2 regions of the Cupriavidus sp. PET2-C1 genome follow, and region 1 is predicted to be linked to the other one. Evidence: predicted binding sites of a transcription regulator. Region 1 holds the regulator's gene; the other holds the start of a gene.

Region 1 (7,490 bases):
AGATGATCCACTTCGAGGACGACCAGACCTACGAAGTGACGCGCCCGGCCATGCGCTCCTACGAAATCGACCGTCCGCCCGTCACCGGCCACTCCGATCGCGGCACGATGAACGCGGAAGGCTCGGTCATCGACCTGTTCGGCAATGCCTTCATCGTGCGTGCCCAGGGCCCCGAGCCTGCCAAGGACCCACAGATGACGGCCGCCTCGGAGTATTTCCAGGTGCTGGTGAACGATGACATCGTCAAGACCGACAAGGCTGTCAAGCTGACCCGCGGCCCGTCGGTGATGACCGCCAACGGACTGGTCTTCAACAATGTCACTCGCGAAGTACAATTGCTGGGTAACGTACGCGGCACCATCATCACGGGGCCGCCGCCGGCAAGTCCCGCGAAGTAGCCCTGAAGCCGCCCGCGGGCACCAGCCGCCCGCGTCAACCGCCATCACGCCAACATGAACCCATTCCCGACGACTTCGTCCTGTCTGCGCCGCAGCACGGCCGCTTTGCTGACGCTGGCCGCCGTCCTTGGCCTCACGCTGGCCGCGCCCGCCAGCGCCGAAAAGGCCGACCGCGAAAAGCCGCTGGTCCTGGAGGCCGACAATGCCAGCTACGATGACGTCAAGCAGGTCTACGTACTGACCGGCAACGTGGTGCTGACCAAAGGCACCATGGTGCTCAAATCCGACGCGGCCGAAGTCCGCACCGATCCCGAGGGCTACCAGTACGCGGTCGCGACCTCAAAGGGCGGCAAGCAAGCCTATATCCGCCAGAAGCGCGACAACGTCGACGAGTACATCGACGGCTGGGGCGACCGCATCGAATATGACGGCAAGCAGGAGTTGTCCAAGCTGATCGGGCGCGCCCGCATGGCTCGCCTGGCCGGCGCCAAGCTGGTCGACGAGATCCGCGGCGCGGTGATCACCTATGACAGCCGCAACGAGTTCTACACGGCCAGCGGCGGCGCCGAGAACGCGACCGCGGGCAGCCCGTCGGGCCGCGTGCGCGCCGTGCTGTCGCCGCGCCAGGAGCAACCCGCCAGCGGTGCCGCAGCCAACCCGCTGCCGCTCAAGCCGGCCACGGCTCCCGTCAACCCCTGACCCACGGATTCTGACTTCACCTTCATGACCGCTACCCAAACCGCACCGTCCCAGCCCGCCACCCTGAAGGACAGCAGCACGCTGGTCGTGCGCCACCTGAAGAAGCGCTACGGCTCGCGCACCGTGGTCAAGGACGTGTCGCTCGACGTGAAGAGCGGCGAGGTGGTCGGCTTGCTGGGCCCCAACGGCGCGGGCAAAACCACGTCGTTCTACATGATCGTGGGGCTGGTGGCGCTGGACGAGGGCGATATCGTGCTCGACGACAAGCACATCAGCGGCCTGGCCATCCATGAGCGAGCGCGCATGGGCCTGTCCTACCTGCCGCAGGAAGCCTCGGTGTTCCGCAAGCTCAATGTGCAGGAGAACATCCGCGCGGTGCTGGAGCTGCAGCTCAACGATGGCAAACCCCTGGGCAAGGCCGAGATCGAGCGCCGGCTGGACACCCTGCTGGATGACCTGCAGATTGCCCACCTGCGCGACAACCCGGCGCTGTCGCTGTCCGGCGGCGAGCGCCGCCGCGTGGAAATCGCCCGCGCGCTGGCCTCCGCGCCGCGCTTCATCCTGCTCGACGAGCCCTTCGCCGGTGTCGACCCGATCGCGGTGGGCGAAATCCAGCGCATCGTCAGCTTCCTCAAGGCACGCAATATCGGCGTGCTGATCACCGACCACAACGTGCGCGAGACGCTGGGCATCTGCGACCACGCCTACATCATCAGCGAAGGCGCGGTGCTGGCGTCCGGGCAGCCTGAGGACATCATCGCCAACGAGTCGGTGCGCAAGGTCTACCTGGGCGAGAACTTCCGCATGTAAGGGCGCGCGGCGCCTGCCGCGCATCGGCCCCCGGGCGGCTTCGGTGTCGCCTTTTATCCTTCAAACGATCATAGCGACATCAGCGATAGCAATTTCCGTTCCATCAGTACGGAAGTTGAGCATAAAATAGGTCGCATGAAACCGTCGCTACAGCTCCGCCTCTCGCAGCATCTCGCGCTTACGCCGCAACTCCAGCAGTCGATCCGGCTGCTGCAACTGTCCACGCTTGAACTGCAGCAGGAAGTGGAACAGGCGCTGACCGAGAACCCCTTGCTCGAGCGTGAGAACGACTGGCTGGACAGCCCGTTGCGCGTGTCTTCGGACGGCTCGGTGAACCTGCAGAGCGCGCCCGCGCCGGCGCCCGCCGATGGCCAGGGCACCAGCGAGAACCGCCCGGATGGCGCCCCCGAAGCCGACGACAGCTACTCCGACAGCAACGAGGACTACGGCAGCGATTGGAGCCTGGACGACTTCGCCCGCCGCCCGCAAGGCGAAGACGACGAAAAGACCCCGATGCAGCTGCGCGACGCCGAGCCCACGCTGCGTGAACACCTCATGGAACAGCTGGCGCCGCTCAAGATTTCCCTGCGCGACAAGGGGCTGGCTATCTTCCTGGTCGAATCCCTGGACGATGACGGCTACCTGAGCACCACGCTCGAGGAAATCTGCAGCGAGCTGCCGGAGGAGCTCGAGTTCGAGGTCGACGAGATCCAGGCTGTGCTCACGCTGCTGCAGAGCTTCGATCCGCCGGGCGTCGGGGCACGCAACGCCGCCGAGTGCCTGGCGCTGCAATTGCGCAGGCTCAAGCATCCGCAGCGCGAACTGGCGCTGAGCATCGTCACCAACCACCTCGAGCTGCTGGCGGTGCGCGATTACACGCGCCTTAAAAAGGCGCTGCAAGTGGACGAACCGGAACTCAAGGCCGCCCATGAACTGATCCGCTCGCTCGCGCCCTATCCCGGCCATGCCTACAGCCGGCCGGAAGCGGATTTCGTGGTGCCCGATGTTTTTGTTCGAAAGTTGAGCGGCGGATGGATCGCCCATCTCAACCCGGATGTGATGCCGCGGCTACGCATCAACGACATGTACGCGCAGATTTTGCGCGGTGCAAAAGGCGACGCGGGCGCGGCCGGATTGCAGCAAAAGCTGCAGGAAGCACGCTGGTTGATCAAGAATATCCAGCAAAGGTTCGACACGATATTGCGCGTCGCACAAGCCATTGTCGAACGTCAAAAGAACTTCTTCACCCACGGTGAAATTGCGATGCGCCCCTTGGTTTTGCGGGAGATTGCCGATACACTGGGTTTACACGAGTCCACCATCTCTCGGGTGACTACCAATAAATACATGGCAACGCCGATGGGGACTTTCGAGCTGAAGTATTTTTTCGGCTCTCACGTATCCACAGAAACCGGCGGCGCGGCCTCATCAACGGCAATCCGTGCGTTGATCAAGCAATTGATAGGAGCCGAAGACGCTAGGAACCCCTTGTCCGACAGCCGGATTGCCGAATTGCTCGGCGAGCAAGGCTTTGTGGTGGCACGGCGTACCGTTGCCAAATACCGCGAAGCGCTCAAGATTCCCGCGGTCAATCTCCGTAAGACTTTGTAGCCGAGCTGCATCGCCTGCCTGATGCAGCTCTTTCAGAAGGAGAAACGCTATGAACTTCAAGATCAGTGGACACCACTTGGACATCACGCCCCCTCTGCGTGAGTACGTGGAAACGAAACTGGAGCGTATCGTCAGGCATTTCGATCAAGTCATTGGCGTAAGTGTGCTGCTCTCTGTCGACAATACAAAAGAAAAGGACCGGCGGCAGTACGCGGAAATCAATCTACATCTCAAGGGCAAGGACATCTTTGTCGAAGCGCATCATGAAGACCTGTATGCCGCTATCGACGCACTGGTCGACAAGCTCGACCGGCAGGTGATTCGCCACAAGGATCGCGTGCAGAGCCACGACCGTGAAGCGGTCAAGTATCAGATGGCCGCATCGCAGATGCAGCAATGACCGTGCCTGGCGGCCCACATACCGGGCCGTCGGTGTCAGTCCCTTGAAAAATGGAATCAAGCCGCGCCCAGAGCGCGGCTTTTTCATTGCGGCCTACCCAATCGGGGCACACAGGGGATTCCGCAACGCATATGTACCGGTGTATGCTGTGCAATACATAGTTGACTGGCCTAGCCATTCCGGTGCATGCAGCACCGCTTGAGCGCATCGGCTATTGCAATGCACAAAGCGGAAGCGGGCCTGCTCTATAATGGCCAGACGCCCGACACCGGCATGGGGGACAACCGGTGGAAACCTCGGGCCTTGGTTTTTATCCACTTTCCGCCCGGCGGGACGCCTCCTGGCCCCGGGCCTGCTTACTAGAAAACCCTGCGCATTCCACATGAATCGTTTGGCTAAATTGCTGCCACCCGGCAACATCAACCTCGACGTCAGCGTCACCAGCAAGAAGCGCGTGTTCGAACAGGCCGGGCTCCTCTTCGAGAACAACCATGGCGTAGCGCGCGCGACCGTGACCGACAACCTGTTCGCCCGCGAGTCGCTGGGGTCCACCGGCCTAGGCGCGGGGGTTGCAATCCCCCACGGCCGCATCAAGGGACTGAAGCAGCCGCTGGCCGCCTTCATGCGCCTGGCCGAGCCGATCCCCTTCGAGTCGCCCGACGGCAAGCCGGTCGCGCTGCTGATCTTCCTGCTGGTGCCCGAACAGGCCACCCAGCAGCATCTGGAAATTCTCTCCGAGATCGCCCAGTTGCTGTCCGACCGCGAGATGCGCGAAGGACTGGCTACCCTGCCCACCCCCGACGACGTGCACCAGTTGCTGACGCAATGGCACCCTTGATCCGGCACTGAAAGCCCGCCCCTGAAAGCACCCGAATGGAACTCACTGGCGTCACCTCGCAGTCGATCTTCGACGACAACGCAGCCGATATCAAACTCTCCTGGGTAGCAGGACTGGAGGGTGCGGACCGCGCCTTCGATGTCGAGTTTGCGCGTGAAGCCACGTCCGCGGCCGATCTCGTCGGCCACTTGAACCTGATCCACCCGAACCGGATCCAGGTGCTGGGCAAGCCCGAAATCACGTATTACCAGCGCCTCGATGACGAGATGCGCAAGCGCCAGATGGGCGAGCTGATCCTGCTGGAGCCGCCGTTCCTGGTGATCGCCGACGGCATGGAGCCGCCGCCCGACCTGGAACTGCGCTGCACGCGCTCGTCCACCCCGCTGTTCACCACGCCGGTGTCTTCGGCCGCGGTGATCGATCACCTGCGCCTCTATCTGTCGCGCATTTCCGCGCCGCGCGTAACCATGCACGGCGTGTTCCTCGACATCCTCGGCATGGGCGTGCTGGTGATGGGCGAATCCGGCCTGGGCAAGAGCGAGCTCGGCCTGGAACTGATCTCGCGCGGACATGGGCTGGTGGCGGACGATGCCGTCGATTTCGTGCGCCTCGGGCCGGACTTCATCGAGGGCCGCTGCCCGCCGCTGCTGCAGAACCTGCTGGAAGTGCGCGGCCTGGGCCTGCTCGACATCAAGACCATCTTTGGCGAGACCGCGGTACGCCGCAAGATGAAGCTCAAGCTGGTGGTGCAGCTGGTACGCCGCAACGATGGCGAATTCGAGCGCCTGCCGCTGGACTCCCAGTATCTCGACGTGCTCGGCCTGCCTATCCACATGGTCAAGATCCAGGTGGCGGCCGGTCGAAATCTCGCCGTGCTGGTCGAGGCCGCCGTGCGCAACACCATCCTGCGCTTGCGCGGCATCGACACGCTGCGCGACTTCATGGACCGCCAGCGCGCCGCGATGCAGGCCGATGTCGCATCGCGGGGCCAGGGCCGGCTACTCTAGGCTTGGCAGGCCCACGTCATGCGACCACGACGGGGCCGTTTGCAATTGCTTACATCCGGCCGCGCTTCAATGGTCAACGCGATTGGGGCATAGGCCGTTTTGTGCAGTAATGGGCATTGGGCCCAGCCCGAGTTGCCGAGCCGACAGGCCAGCAGCCATGAAGTTTTCCACAGCCAGGAGAGCAAGCATGAAAAAATTGATCGCGATGTGCGTGCTGGTAGCCCCGCTTTTTGCCACCGGCGCCTTCGCCCAGAATGCACCGGCAGCGGCCCCCGCGGCACCCGCTGCCGCAGCTGCACCCGCTGCACCCGCTGCAGCTAACACCCAGCAGGACAAGATGAAGGCTTGCAACACGCAGGCCACCGGCAAGAAGGGCGACGAGCGCAAGGCCTTCATGAGCAACTGCCTGTCCAACAAGCCCGCAGCCGCACCCGCCAAGAACAGCCAGCAGGAAAAGATGAAGTCCTGCAACGCCCAGGCCACCGGCAAGAAGGGCGATGAACGCAAGGCCTTCATGAGCGACTGCTTGTCCAAGTAAGCTACCGGCATCATTTGCGGCGCGGACGTGTAAAAATGGCGAACCTTTTCGGTTCGCCATTTTTACTGGCACGGCGCCGTCATGACGGCGTCATCACCTGATGTTATGCTTGTCGTGCTATGCGCATCATACTTATCACCGGGATCTCCGGCTCCGGCAAATCCGTTGCCTTGAACGTACTGGAAGACGCGGGCTACTACTGCGTCGACAACCTGCCGGCGCAGTTTATCCCGGAGCTGGCCCAGTACCTGGCGGCGCAGGGCTACACCCATCTGGGCGTCGCCACCGATATCCGTAGCCGCGAATCGCTGGACAAGCTGCCCGGCACGCTGCGCGACCTCGCCTCTGAACACCAGGTGCGGGTGGTCTTCCTGACCGCCAATACCGATGCGCTGGTGCAGCGTTATTCCGAGACAAGGCGGCGCCATCCGCTGTCGATGCGCGCAGCCATGGCTAGCCTCTCGGCCAATCCCAAGAACGAGAATCTCGCCGACAGTACCGCCGAGGCCGCACTCAACGACACCTCGCTGATCGAGGCCATCGAGATGGAGCGCGAGCTCCTGAGCCCGCTGGCGGAGGCTGCGCACCGCATCGACACCAGCAATGTGCGCACCAATACATTGCGCGCGTGGATCAAGGAATTCGTGCGCGGCGATGACCTCAAGCTCACATTGCTGTTCGAGTCGTTCGGCTTCAAGCACGGCGTGCCCAGTGACGCCGACCTGGTGTTCGACGTGCGCTCGCTGCCCAACCCCTACTACGACCTGGCGCTGCGCCCGCTGACCGGCCGCGACGAGCCCGTGATCGACTTCCTGCAAAGCCAGCCGATGGTGCTGGCCATGGCCGAGGACATACGCGCCTATGTGGAAAAGTGGCTACCAAGTTTCATCGCTGACAATCGCAGTTACCTGACCGTCGCAATCGGTTGCACTGGCGGGCAGCATCGCTCCGTGTACATCGCGGAAAGACTTGCCAACTATTTTCGTGCCCATGGTAATGTGCTGGTGAGACACCGCGAGCTCGCGCCGGGCGGCTAAACACCGCACCGCCAGGTTTCGCGGTCAGGCTCGGCAATTCTCGCCCGAAACCTTTGCTGGCTCAGCATGTCCTCACCCGCCACACCCGGCTCATCCACTTCATTCGCCGCCTCGCACAGCACCTCGGCGGGGCCTACGCTGGATGGCCTGCC
Region 2 (7,490 bases), 1.8 Mb from region 1:
CGGTCGGGCTGACCGCCAGCAGCGATGGCAAGCGCGCCTATATCGGGCTGGGCCGCGCCAATCACGTGGCCGTGGTCGATGTCGCCTCGCGCCGGGTGCTCGACTACGTGCTGGTGGGGCGCCGCGCCTGGGGCCTGGCGCTGACGCGCGATAACGCCTGGCTCTATGTGGCCAACGGGCTGTCGGATGACGTCAGCGTGGTCGACACCGCAAGCAACAAGGCCGTGGCCACGCTCAAGGCGGGCAGGGTGCCGCATTCGGTGGCGATCGATGACTAGCCCGGCGGCCAGGCTGCGCTGGCTGGCCGTGTTCGCGTGGCTTGCGGCCACCGCGCACGCGACTGACGTACGGGTGGCCGTGGTTTCCATGGCCGACGATGCGCGCTACGCGCCCAGGCGGATGGAGCAACGTTATCCCGGCCAGCCGCAAGGCCGTCCCGTGGACGGCGCGCGCGTGGCAGCGGCGGAATCGCGCTTTGCGCTGGAAGCCGCCGGGCAGGTCCTGCGGCTCGATGCGCAGGAGGCCAAAAGCGAAGCCGAGGTGGGCCCCATGGTAGCCGCGCTGGCGCGCCAGGGCACGCGCTTTATCCTGCTCGACCTGCCGGCGCCGGCGGTCAGGCTGGCGGCGCGCGCGGTCAAGCCCGGCGAAGCGCTGCTCTTCAACGTTTCCGCTGCCGACGATGAACTGCGCGGCGCCGGCTGCGCGCCGCACCTGCTCCACACGCTGCCCAGCCAGCGCATGCAGGCGGATGCGCTGATGCAATACCTGGCGCTGCGAAAGTGGCGCCGCGCGCTGCTGCTGAGCGGGCCGTCGCCGGAAGACGCGGCGCAGCGCGCCGTGCTCACGCAGGCCGCCCGCCGCTTCGGCATTGCCTGGTCGGCGCAGCGCGCGTTCAAGCTGTCGAACGATCCGCGCGAGCGCGAGCTGGGCAATCTCAGCCTGCTGACCACCGGCGTGGACTACGACGTGGTGGTGGTGGCCGATGCCGACGGCGAATTCGCGCGCGGCGTGCCCTATGCCACCCAGTTGCCGCGCCCGGTGGTGGGCGCCAGCGGGCTGACCGCCCAGGCCTGGCACTGGGCCTGGGAGCGCAACGGCGGGCCGCAGCTGAACCGGCGTTTTATCAAGGCAGCGGGCCGCCCCATGACGGGCTACGACTGGGCCGCGTGGGTGGCTGTGAAGGCGATTGCGGAAAGCGTGGCGCGGCAGCCCAAGGGCGGCTTTGCCGGGCAGGCCGAGGCCCTGGTCTCCGAAGCGGTGGTGGTGGATGGCTTCAAGGGGCCGCCCCTGTCCTTCCGGCGCTGGGACCGCCAGCTGCGCCAGCCGGTCCTGCTGGCGCATCCCGACGGCGTGGCAGGCGTGGCCCCGGTGGAGGGCGTGCTGCATCCGAAGAACAATCTCGACACGCTGGGCGCCGACGCCGCCGACACCGCGTGCCGGCCAGGCAAATAAGGAGGCGACGCCCGAGCCATGACTACCACCCTGATCCACGCCTGGCGCGCCTTGCGCGCGGTGGCCGGGCGCGAACTGCACAAGTTTTTCCGGCAACCCGGGCGGTTGTTCTCGTCGCTGGTGCGGCCGCTGCTGTGGCTGTTGGTTTTCGCGGCCGGCTTCCAGAACGCGCTCGGCGTTGCCATCGTGCCGCCCTATGACACCTATGTCGAATACAAGGTCTTTGTCACGCCCGGCCTGCTCGGCATGATCGCGCTGTTCAACGGCATGCAGTCCTCGCTGGCGATGGTGTACGACCGCGAGATGGGTGTGATGCGCTTGCTGCTGACCGCGCCGCTGCCCAGGGCCTGGCTGCTCGCCTGCAAGCTGGCCGCCGGCACGTTGCTTTCGTTGCTGCAGATGGTCGCCTTCCTGCTTGTCGCCATGGCCTTCGATGTGACGTTCGCGCCGGCATGCCTGCCCGGCGCGCTGGCCGTGATGGTGCTGGCCGCGCTGATGCTGGGGGCGTTGGGTTTGCTGCTGTCGGTGCATGTGCGGCAACTGGAGAACTTCGCCGGCACCATGAATTTCGTGATCTTCCCGATGTTCTTCATCAGCTCGGCGCTGTATCCGCTCTGGAAGCTGGAGGAGTCCGGCGCCACCGTGGTCTACCAGCTCGCGCGCTTCAATCCCTTCACCCATGCCGTGGAAGCGATCCGCTTCGCCTTGTACGGGCAGGCCGCGCCAGTCAGTCTCGCGGTGGTGGCCAGTTGCACGGCTGTCTTTTTCGCCTTGGCGCTGCTCGGCTACGACCCGCAGCGCGGGATGGTGCGCCGCGTGCGCCAGGCTGGGGGGCCGGCATGAGGCATGCCGCTGCGCTGGCAGCTTGCCTGGCGTTCGCCGCGGCGGGCGCGTGGGCATTGGAGAGCCGCGATCCGTTGCAGTCGCCGCAATGGCCGCTGGTGCACAAGGAAGCGCTGCAGCAGGCGCCGTTCGTGTTCGACAGCCGCGTCAAGGTCACCGGGCCGGCCTTTGCCGAAGATCCGATGCGGGTGCCGATCGCCTTCGATGCATCGGCGCTCGGCGAGGTGGATCGCATCGTGGTGGCGGTGGACCGCAACCCGGTCCGCAAGGTGCTGGAGTTCGAGCCGCGCAAGGTGCGCCCCTCGCTGTCGTTCCGCTTCAAGCTGGAGCAGGCCTCGCCGGTGCGCGTGGCGGCCCGCACGCCGGACGGCGTGTGGCATGTGGGCGGGGTGATGGTGGATGCCAGCGGCGGCGGCTGCACGGTGCCGGGCGCGACCCGCCGCGATGGCTCATGGAGCACCACGCTGAACCGGGTCGAATCGCGCGTGTTTCCCGGCCTCGGCGGCGCCGGTGGCCGGGTGCGGCTGCGCGTGATGCACCCGATGGACACCGGGCTGGTGGCCGGTATCCCCGCCTTCCATGTGGAGTCGCTGAACCTGCTCGACGCCAACCGGGAGGCGATGCTGCGGCTGACGCTATACGAGCCGGTCGCTGAAAACCCGATCTTCTCCTTCGACCTGCGCGGGGCCATCGAGCGCGGCATGACGGTGAGCGGACGCGATAACAACGGCAACCGGTTCGCGGCGCAGGTGACGCCATGAAGCGCGTGCTCGGGATCCTGCTATGGCTGGCCGCGCAGGCGGCGCTGGCGCAGGAAGGGGACTACCACCTGGCGCCGCGCCAGGTCGCCGCCGACGTGTGGCTGCTGGAAGGGGCGAACGCGGATTTCGCCCCGGACAACGGCTGCAACATCATCAACACCGCCTTTATCGACACGGGTGATGGCGTGGTGGTGATCAATACCGGGCCGTCGCGCCAGTATGGCGAGCAGCAGCGCCGTGCCATTGCTTCGGTCACGGCGGCGCCGGTACGGCTGGTGCTCAATCTCAACCTGCATCCGGACTACTTTTTCGGCAACCAGGCCTATGCCGACGTGGGCGGCAGCGCACTGGCCGGCACCATCGACGGCGCCCGGCGCGAAGGGCCCGCTTATGCCGACAACCTCTATCGCCTGTGCGGCAACTGGATGCGCGACACCGAACCGGCGCCGCCGCGCCACGTGCTGGCCCCAGGCCGGCGCACGATCGGCAGGCACACCTTCGATCTGATCCGGATGGACGGCCACACCGCCGACGACCTCGTGGTCGTGGACCGCAGCGCCGGCATTGTGTTCGCGGGCGGCGTGGCGTTCCGCGAGCGCGTGCCGACCACACCGCACGCGGATCTCAAGCGCTGGCTGGCCAGCCTGGACCATTTGGAGGCGCTGCTGCGCGACAGCGGCGCGCGGCTGCTGATCCCCAGCCACGGACCGGCGCTCGGCAGCGCGGACGCCATTGCGCAGACACGCGGCTACCTGCAGTGGCTGGATGCCCGCATGACCCAGGCGGCATCCCAGGGGCGCGACCTGGCCGAGGTGATCGCCATGCCGGTGCCGGACGCATACGCACGCTGGGGCGCCATGCCGGCGGAGTACCTGCGCAATGTGACGCACCTCTACCCGGCGTATGAGGACGCCGCGTTGAGACGCTGAGTCAGGGCAGGTGTGCTGTTCAATTCCGCAACAACGGCAACGGAGTGTTCCGCGCTGGTACGCCATCAAGGCATCGGCAGGCCGCGATGGGGCCGTTATTGGGCCGCTGTGGGGCCGAATGCGGGTGTTTTCCATTGGCATGGGAATTGCCAAGAGTCTGTCTGGTGTGTGTGGCACACCGGCGAAGATCGACAACAAGAGAGAGGAGCAGACAATGAGGACGTTACGCGTGATGATGGTGCTCGCGGCAACTACCGCGAGCCTGGTGGCGCAGGCCGCGGTGACCGATGCCATGATCGAGAACGACGCGAAGTCGCCGGGCGACGTGCTGTCGTGGGGGATGGGCCCGCAAGGCCAGCGCTTTTCCACGCTGAACCGCATCAACACCAAGAACATCAGCCAGCTGGTGCCGGCCTGGTCGTTCTCGTTTGGCGGCGAGAAGCAGCGCGGGCAGGAAGCGCAGCCCTTGATCCACGACGGCAAGATGTTCGTGACCGCCTCCTATTCGCGCATCTACGCGCTCGACCTGAAGACAGGCGCCAAGCTGTGGAAATATGAGCACCGCCTGCCCGAAGGCATCATGCCCTGCTGCGACGTGGTCAACCGTGGCGCGGCCCTGTACGACAACCTGGTGATCTTCGGCACGCTCGACGCGCAACTGGTGGCGCTGGACCAGAAGACCGGCAAGGTGGTGTGGAAGGAGAAGATCGAAGACTATGCTGCCGGATACTCCTACACGGCGGCCCCCCTGATCGTCAAAGGCATGGTGCTGACCGGCGTCTCAGGCGGCGAGTTCGGCGTGGTGGGCCGGGTCGAGGCACGCGACGCCAAGACCGGGCAGATGGTGTGGTCCAGGCCCGTGGTGGAAGGCCATATGGGCTACAAGTATGACAAGGACGGCAACAAGACCGAGAACGGCGTGACCGGCACCCAGAACGCCAGCTGGCCCGGCGAGACCTGGAAGACGGGCGGCGCGGCCACCTGGCTCGGCGGCACCTACGATCCGCAGACCGGCCTTGCCTACTTCGGCACCGGCAACCCGGGGCCGTGGAACAGCCACATGCGCAAGGGCGACAACCTGTATTCGGCCTCGACCGTTGCGCTCGACCCCGCCACCGGCAAGATTGTCTGGCACTACCAGAACACCCCGAACGATGGCTGGGACTTTGACGGCGTCAATGAGTTCGTGACCTTCGACCAGGACGGCAAGCGCCTGGGCGGCAAGGCCGACCGCAATGGCTTCTTCTACGTCAACGACGCCACCAGCGGCAAGCTGGTGAACGCCTTCCCCTTCGTCAAGAAGATCACCTGGGCCAGCAGCATCGACCTCAAGACCGGACGCCCCAACATGATCGCGGAAAGCCGGCCGGGCGACCCGGCGGCGGGCAGCGATCCGAAGAAGGGCCAGTCCGTGTTCGCCGCGCCGGGCTTCCTCGGCGGCAAGAACCAGCAGCCGATGGCCTACAGCCCGCAGACCGGCCTGTTCTATGTGCCGGCCAATGAATGGGGCATGGATATCTGGAACGAACCCGTGGGCTACAAGAAGGGCGCCGCCTTCCTCGGCGCCGGCTTCACCATCCATCCGCTCAACGAGGACTACATCGGCTCGCTGCGCGCGATCAACCCCAAGACCGGCAAGATCGAGTGGGAAGTCAAGAACTACGCGCCGCTGTGGGGCGGGGTGATGACCACTGCCGGCGGGCTGGTGTTCTGGGGCACGCCGGAGGGCTACCTGAAGGCCGCGGACGCCAAGACCGGCAAGGAACTGTGGAAGTTCCAGACGGGCAGCGGCGTGGTGGCGCCGCCGGTTACCTGGGAGGAGGGCGGCGAGCAGTATGTGGCGGTGGTGTCGGGCTGGGGCGGCGCCGTGCCGCTGTGGGGCGGGGAAGTCGCCAAGCGCGTGAATTTCCTGGAGCAGGGCGGATCGGTGTGGGTGTTCAAGCTGCACAAGAGCTGAACGTTGCCGGACACCATGTAGCGCAACTGTCCTGCGCGTGCCGGCATCGCACACCGGCGCCGGCACGCGCAAGGGCGGGTCGATGATCAGAGCATTGGGATGTAGATATGCAGAAGGCGAAAGGATACCTGCCGTTGACGGCCACGGTCGCGATGGTGGCGCTGGTGCTGTGTGCCGCCCGGGTCGAAGCGGCGCCCGACATGCAGGCGCTGGCTGACAAGAGCGGCTGCTTTTCTTGTCACGGCATGAAGACCAAGGTAGTCGGGCCAGGCTTTGCCGAGGTGGCGGGCAAGTACAAGGGCGACGGGGAAGCACCCGAGCGGCTCGCGAAAAAGATCCGCGAGGGCGGAAAAGGCGTTTGGGGACGGATACCCATGCCGCCACACGACAATCTCAGCGAGGCGGATGCCAGGAAGCTGGCGGATTGGGTCCTGAGTATCGGGTGAGCACTAGATGAGCACTAGATGAGCATTGGAAGAGACCGGTGTCGGACCTGACGGTCGGATAAAAAACCGGATACGCAGGAAGGATTCGCAAAAGGCGTTTCACATCGGCCCGCATGGCTGCCCAGGCACGGTGTGAAACGTCTTTGATTTTTTGTTTCCTATTTTTTTGGTGCTTCGGAATTTCGTGTGGCTACTGCATGCGAGTGCGAGTGCGAGTGCGAGTGCGAGTGGCGGGAAGCAAAACGCTGTTTTTCTCCCCTCTCCCATGAAATGGGAGAGGGGCCGGGGGAGAGGGCGGGCGCTCGCTCAAGGTGATGCGCCTCGCTCCTGCGCAGGCCCGCCCTCTCCCCCAACCCCTCTCCCGCCATGCGGGAGAGGGGTGTGGTGGTCAAGTTTTTTCAGACAGGTGTTTAGGTTGTCTGGTGCTTTAGCTTGTCCTCGTATTTCTGCGGCGACTCATAACCCAGCGTCGAGTGCAATCGCACCGGGTTGTAGAAGCCAACGATGTACTGCGTGATGTCGCGCCGGGCCTCGGCCCGGTCGACGTAGCGCTTCTGCCATACGCGCTCCATCTTCAGATTCAGGAAGAAGCGCTCCATGACAGCGTTGTCCCAGCAGTCGCCCAAGCGGCTCATGCTGCAAACCAGTCCGTGGCGCGCCAGCAAGCCCCGATACTCCTCGCTGGCATACTGGCTGCCCCGATCCGAATGCACGATCAGCCCAGGCGCCGGATTGCGCTGCTGGATCGCCATCTGCAGCGCATTGACGATCAGCGAGGCCGGCATCGTCGGCGCCATCGCCCACCCCACCACCTTGCGCGAATACAAGTCCAGCACGACCGCCAGATACAGCCAGCCTTCGACCGTGCGGATATACGTCATGTCCGACACCCATGCCTGATTGGGCTGCGCCGGCCTGAACTGCCGATTCAGCACGTTGGGCGCTACCGGGCGGTCATGCCGGCTGTTCGTGGTGGCTACGAACTTGCGCTGCCAGACCGGGCGCAGGCCCGCCTTGCGCATCAGCGCGCGCGCCCTGTAGCGACCGATCTTCACGCCCTGTGCGCTCACCGCCTGCGCCACTCGACGGCTGCCGTAGCTGC

What was found. The regulator sigma-54, encoded in region 1, starts transcription at its own class of promoters, with help from an activator protein. The targets are predictions, from matches to a motif close to TGGCANGNAANCTGCTTT.
Region 2: a site for sigma-54 is predicted at 4,121-4,138, ahead of ACX12D_RS10195 (PQQ-dependent methanol/ethanol family dehydrogenase). Genes of this name have one in related genera too.

What each region holds. Positions count from the first base shown of each region.
Region 1 covers NZ_CM137259.1:489,502-496,991, reverse strand. The annotation lists gene lptC (LPS export ABC transporter periplasmic protein LptC) at 1-398, shown strand, start outside; gene lptA (lipopolysaccharide transport periplasmic protein LptA) at 453-1,097, shown strand; gene lptB (LPS export ABC transporter ATP-binding protein) at 1,122-1,907, shown strand; gene ACX12D_RS02275 (RNA polymerase factor sigma-54) at 2,043-3,518, shown strand; gene hpf (ribosome hibernation-promoting factor, HPF/YfiA family) at 3,568-3,918, shown strand; gene ptsN (PTS IIA-like nitrogen regulatory protein PtsN) at 4,301-4,756, shown strand; gene hprK (HPr(Ser) kinase/phosphatase) at 4,792-5,763, shown strand; gene ACX12D_RS02255 (PsiF family protein) at 5,951-6,301, shown strand; gene rapZ (RNase adapter RapZ) at 6,421-7,338, shown strand; gene ACX12D_RS02245 (LON peptidase substrate-binding domain-containing protein) at 7,405-7,490, shown strand, end outside.
Region 2 covers NZ_CM137259.1:2,250,096-2,257,585, reverse strand. The annotation lists gene ACX12D_RS10220 (PQQ-dependent catabolism-associated beta-propeller protein) at 1-278, shown strand, start outside; gene ACX12D_RS10215 (ABC transporter substrate-binding protein) at 271-1,452, shown strand; gene ACX12D_RS10210 (ABC transporter permease) at 1,471-2,295, shown strand; gene ACX12D_RS10205 (quinoprotein dehydrogenase-associated SoxYZ-like carrier) at 2,292-3,056, shown strand; gene ACX12D_RS10200 (quinoprotein relay system zinc metallohydrolase 1) at 3,053-3,985, shown strand; gene ACX12D_RS10195 (PQQ-dependent methanol/ethanol family dehydrogenase) at 4,200-5,942, shown strand; gene ACX12D_RS10190 (c-type cytochrome) at 6,095-6,388, shown strand; one part of gene ACX12D_RS10185 (IS3 family transposase) at 6,799-7,490, opposite strand, start outside.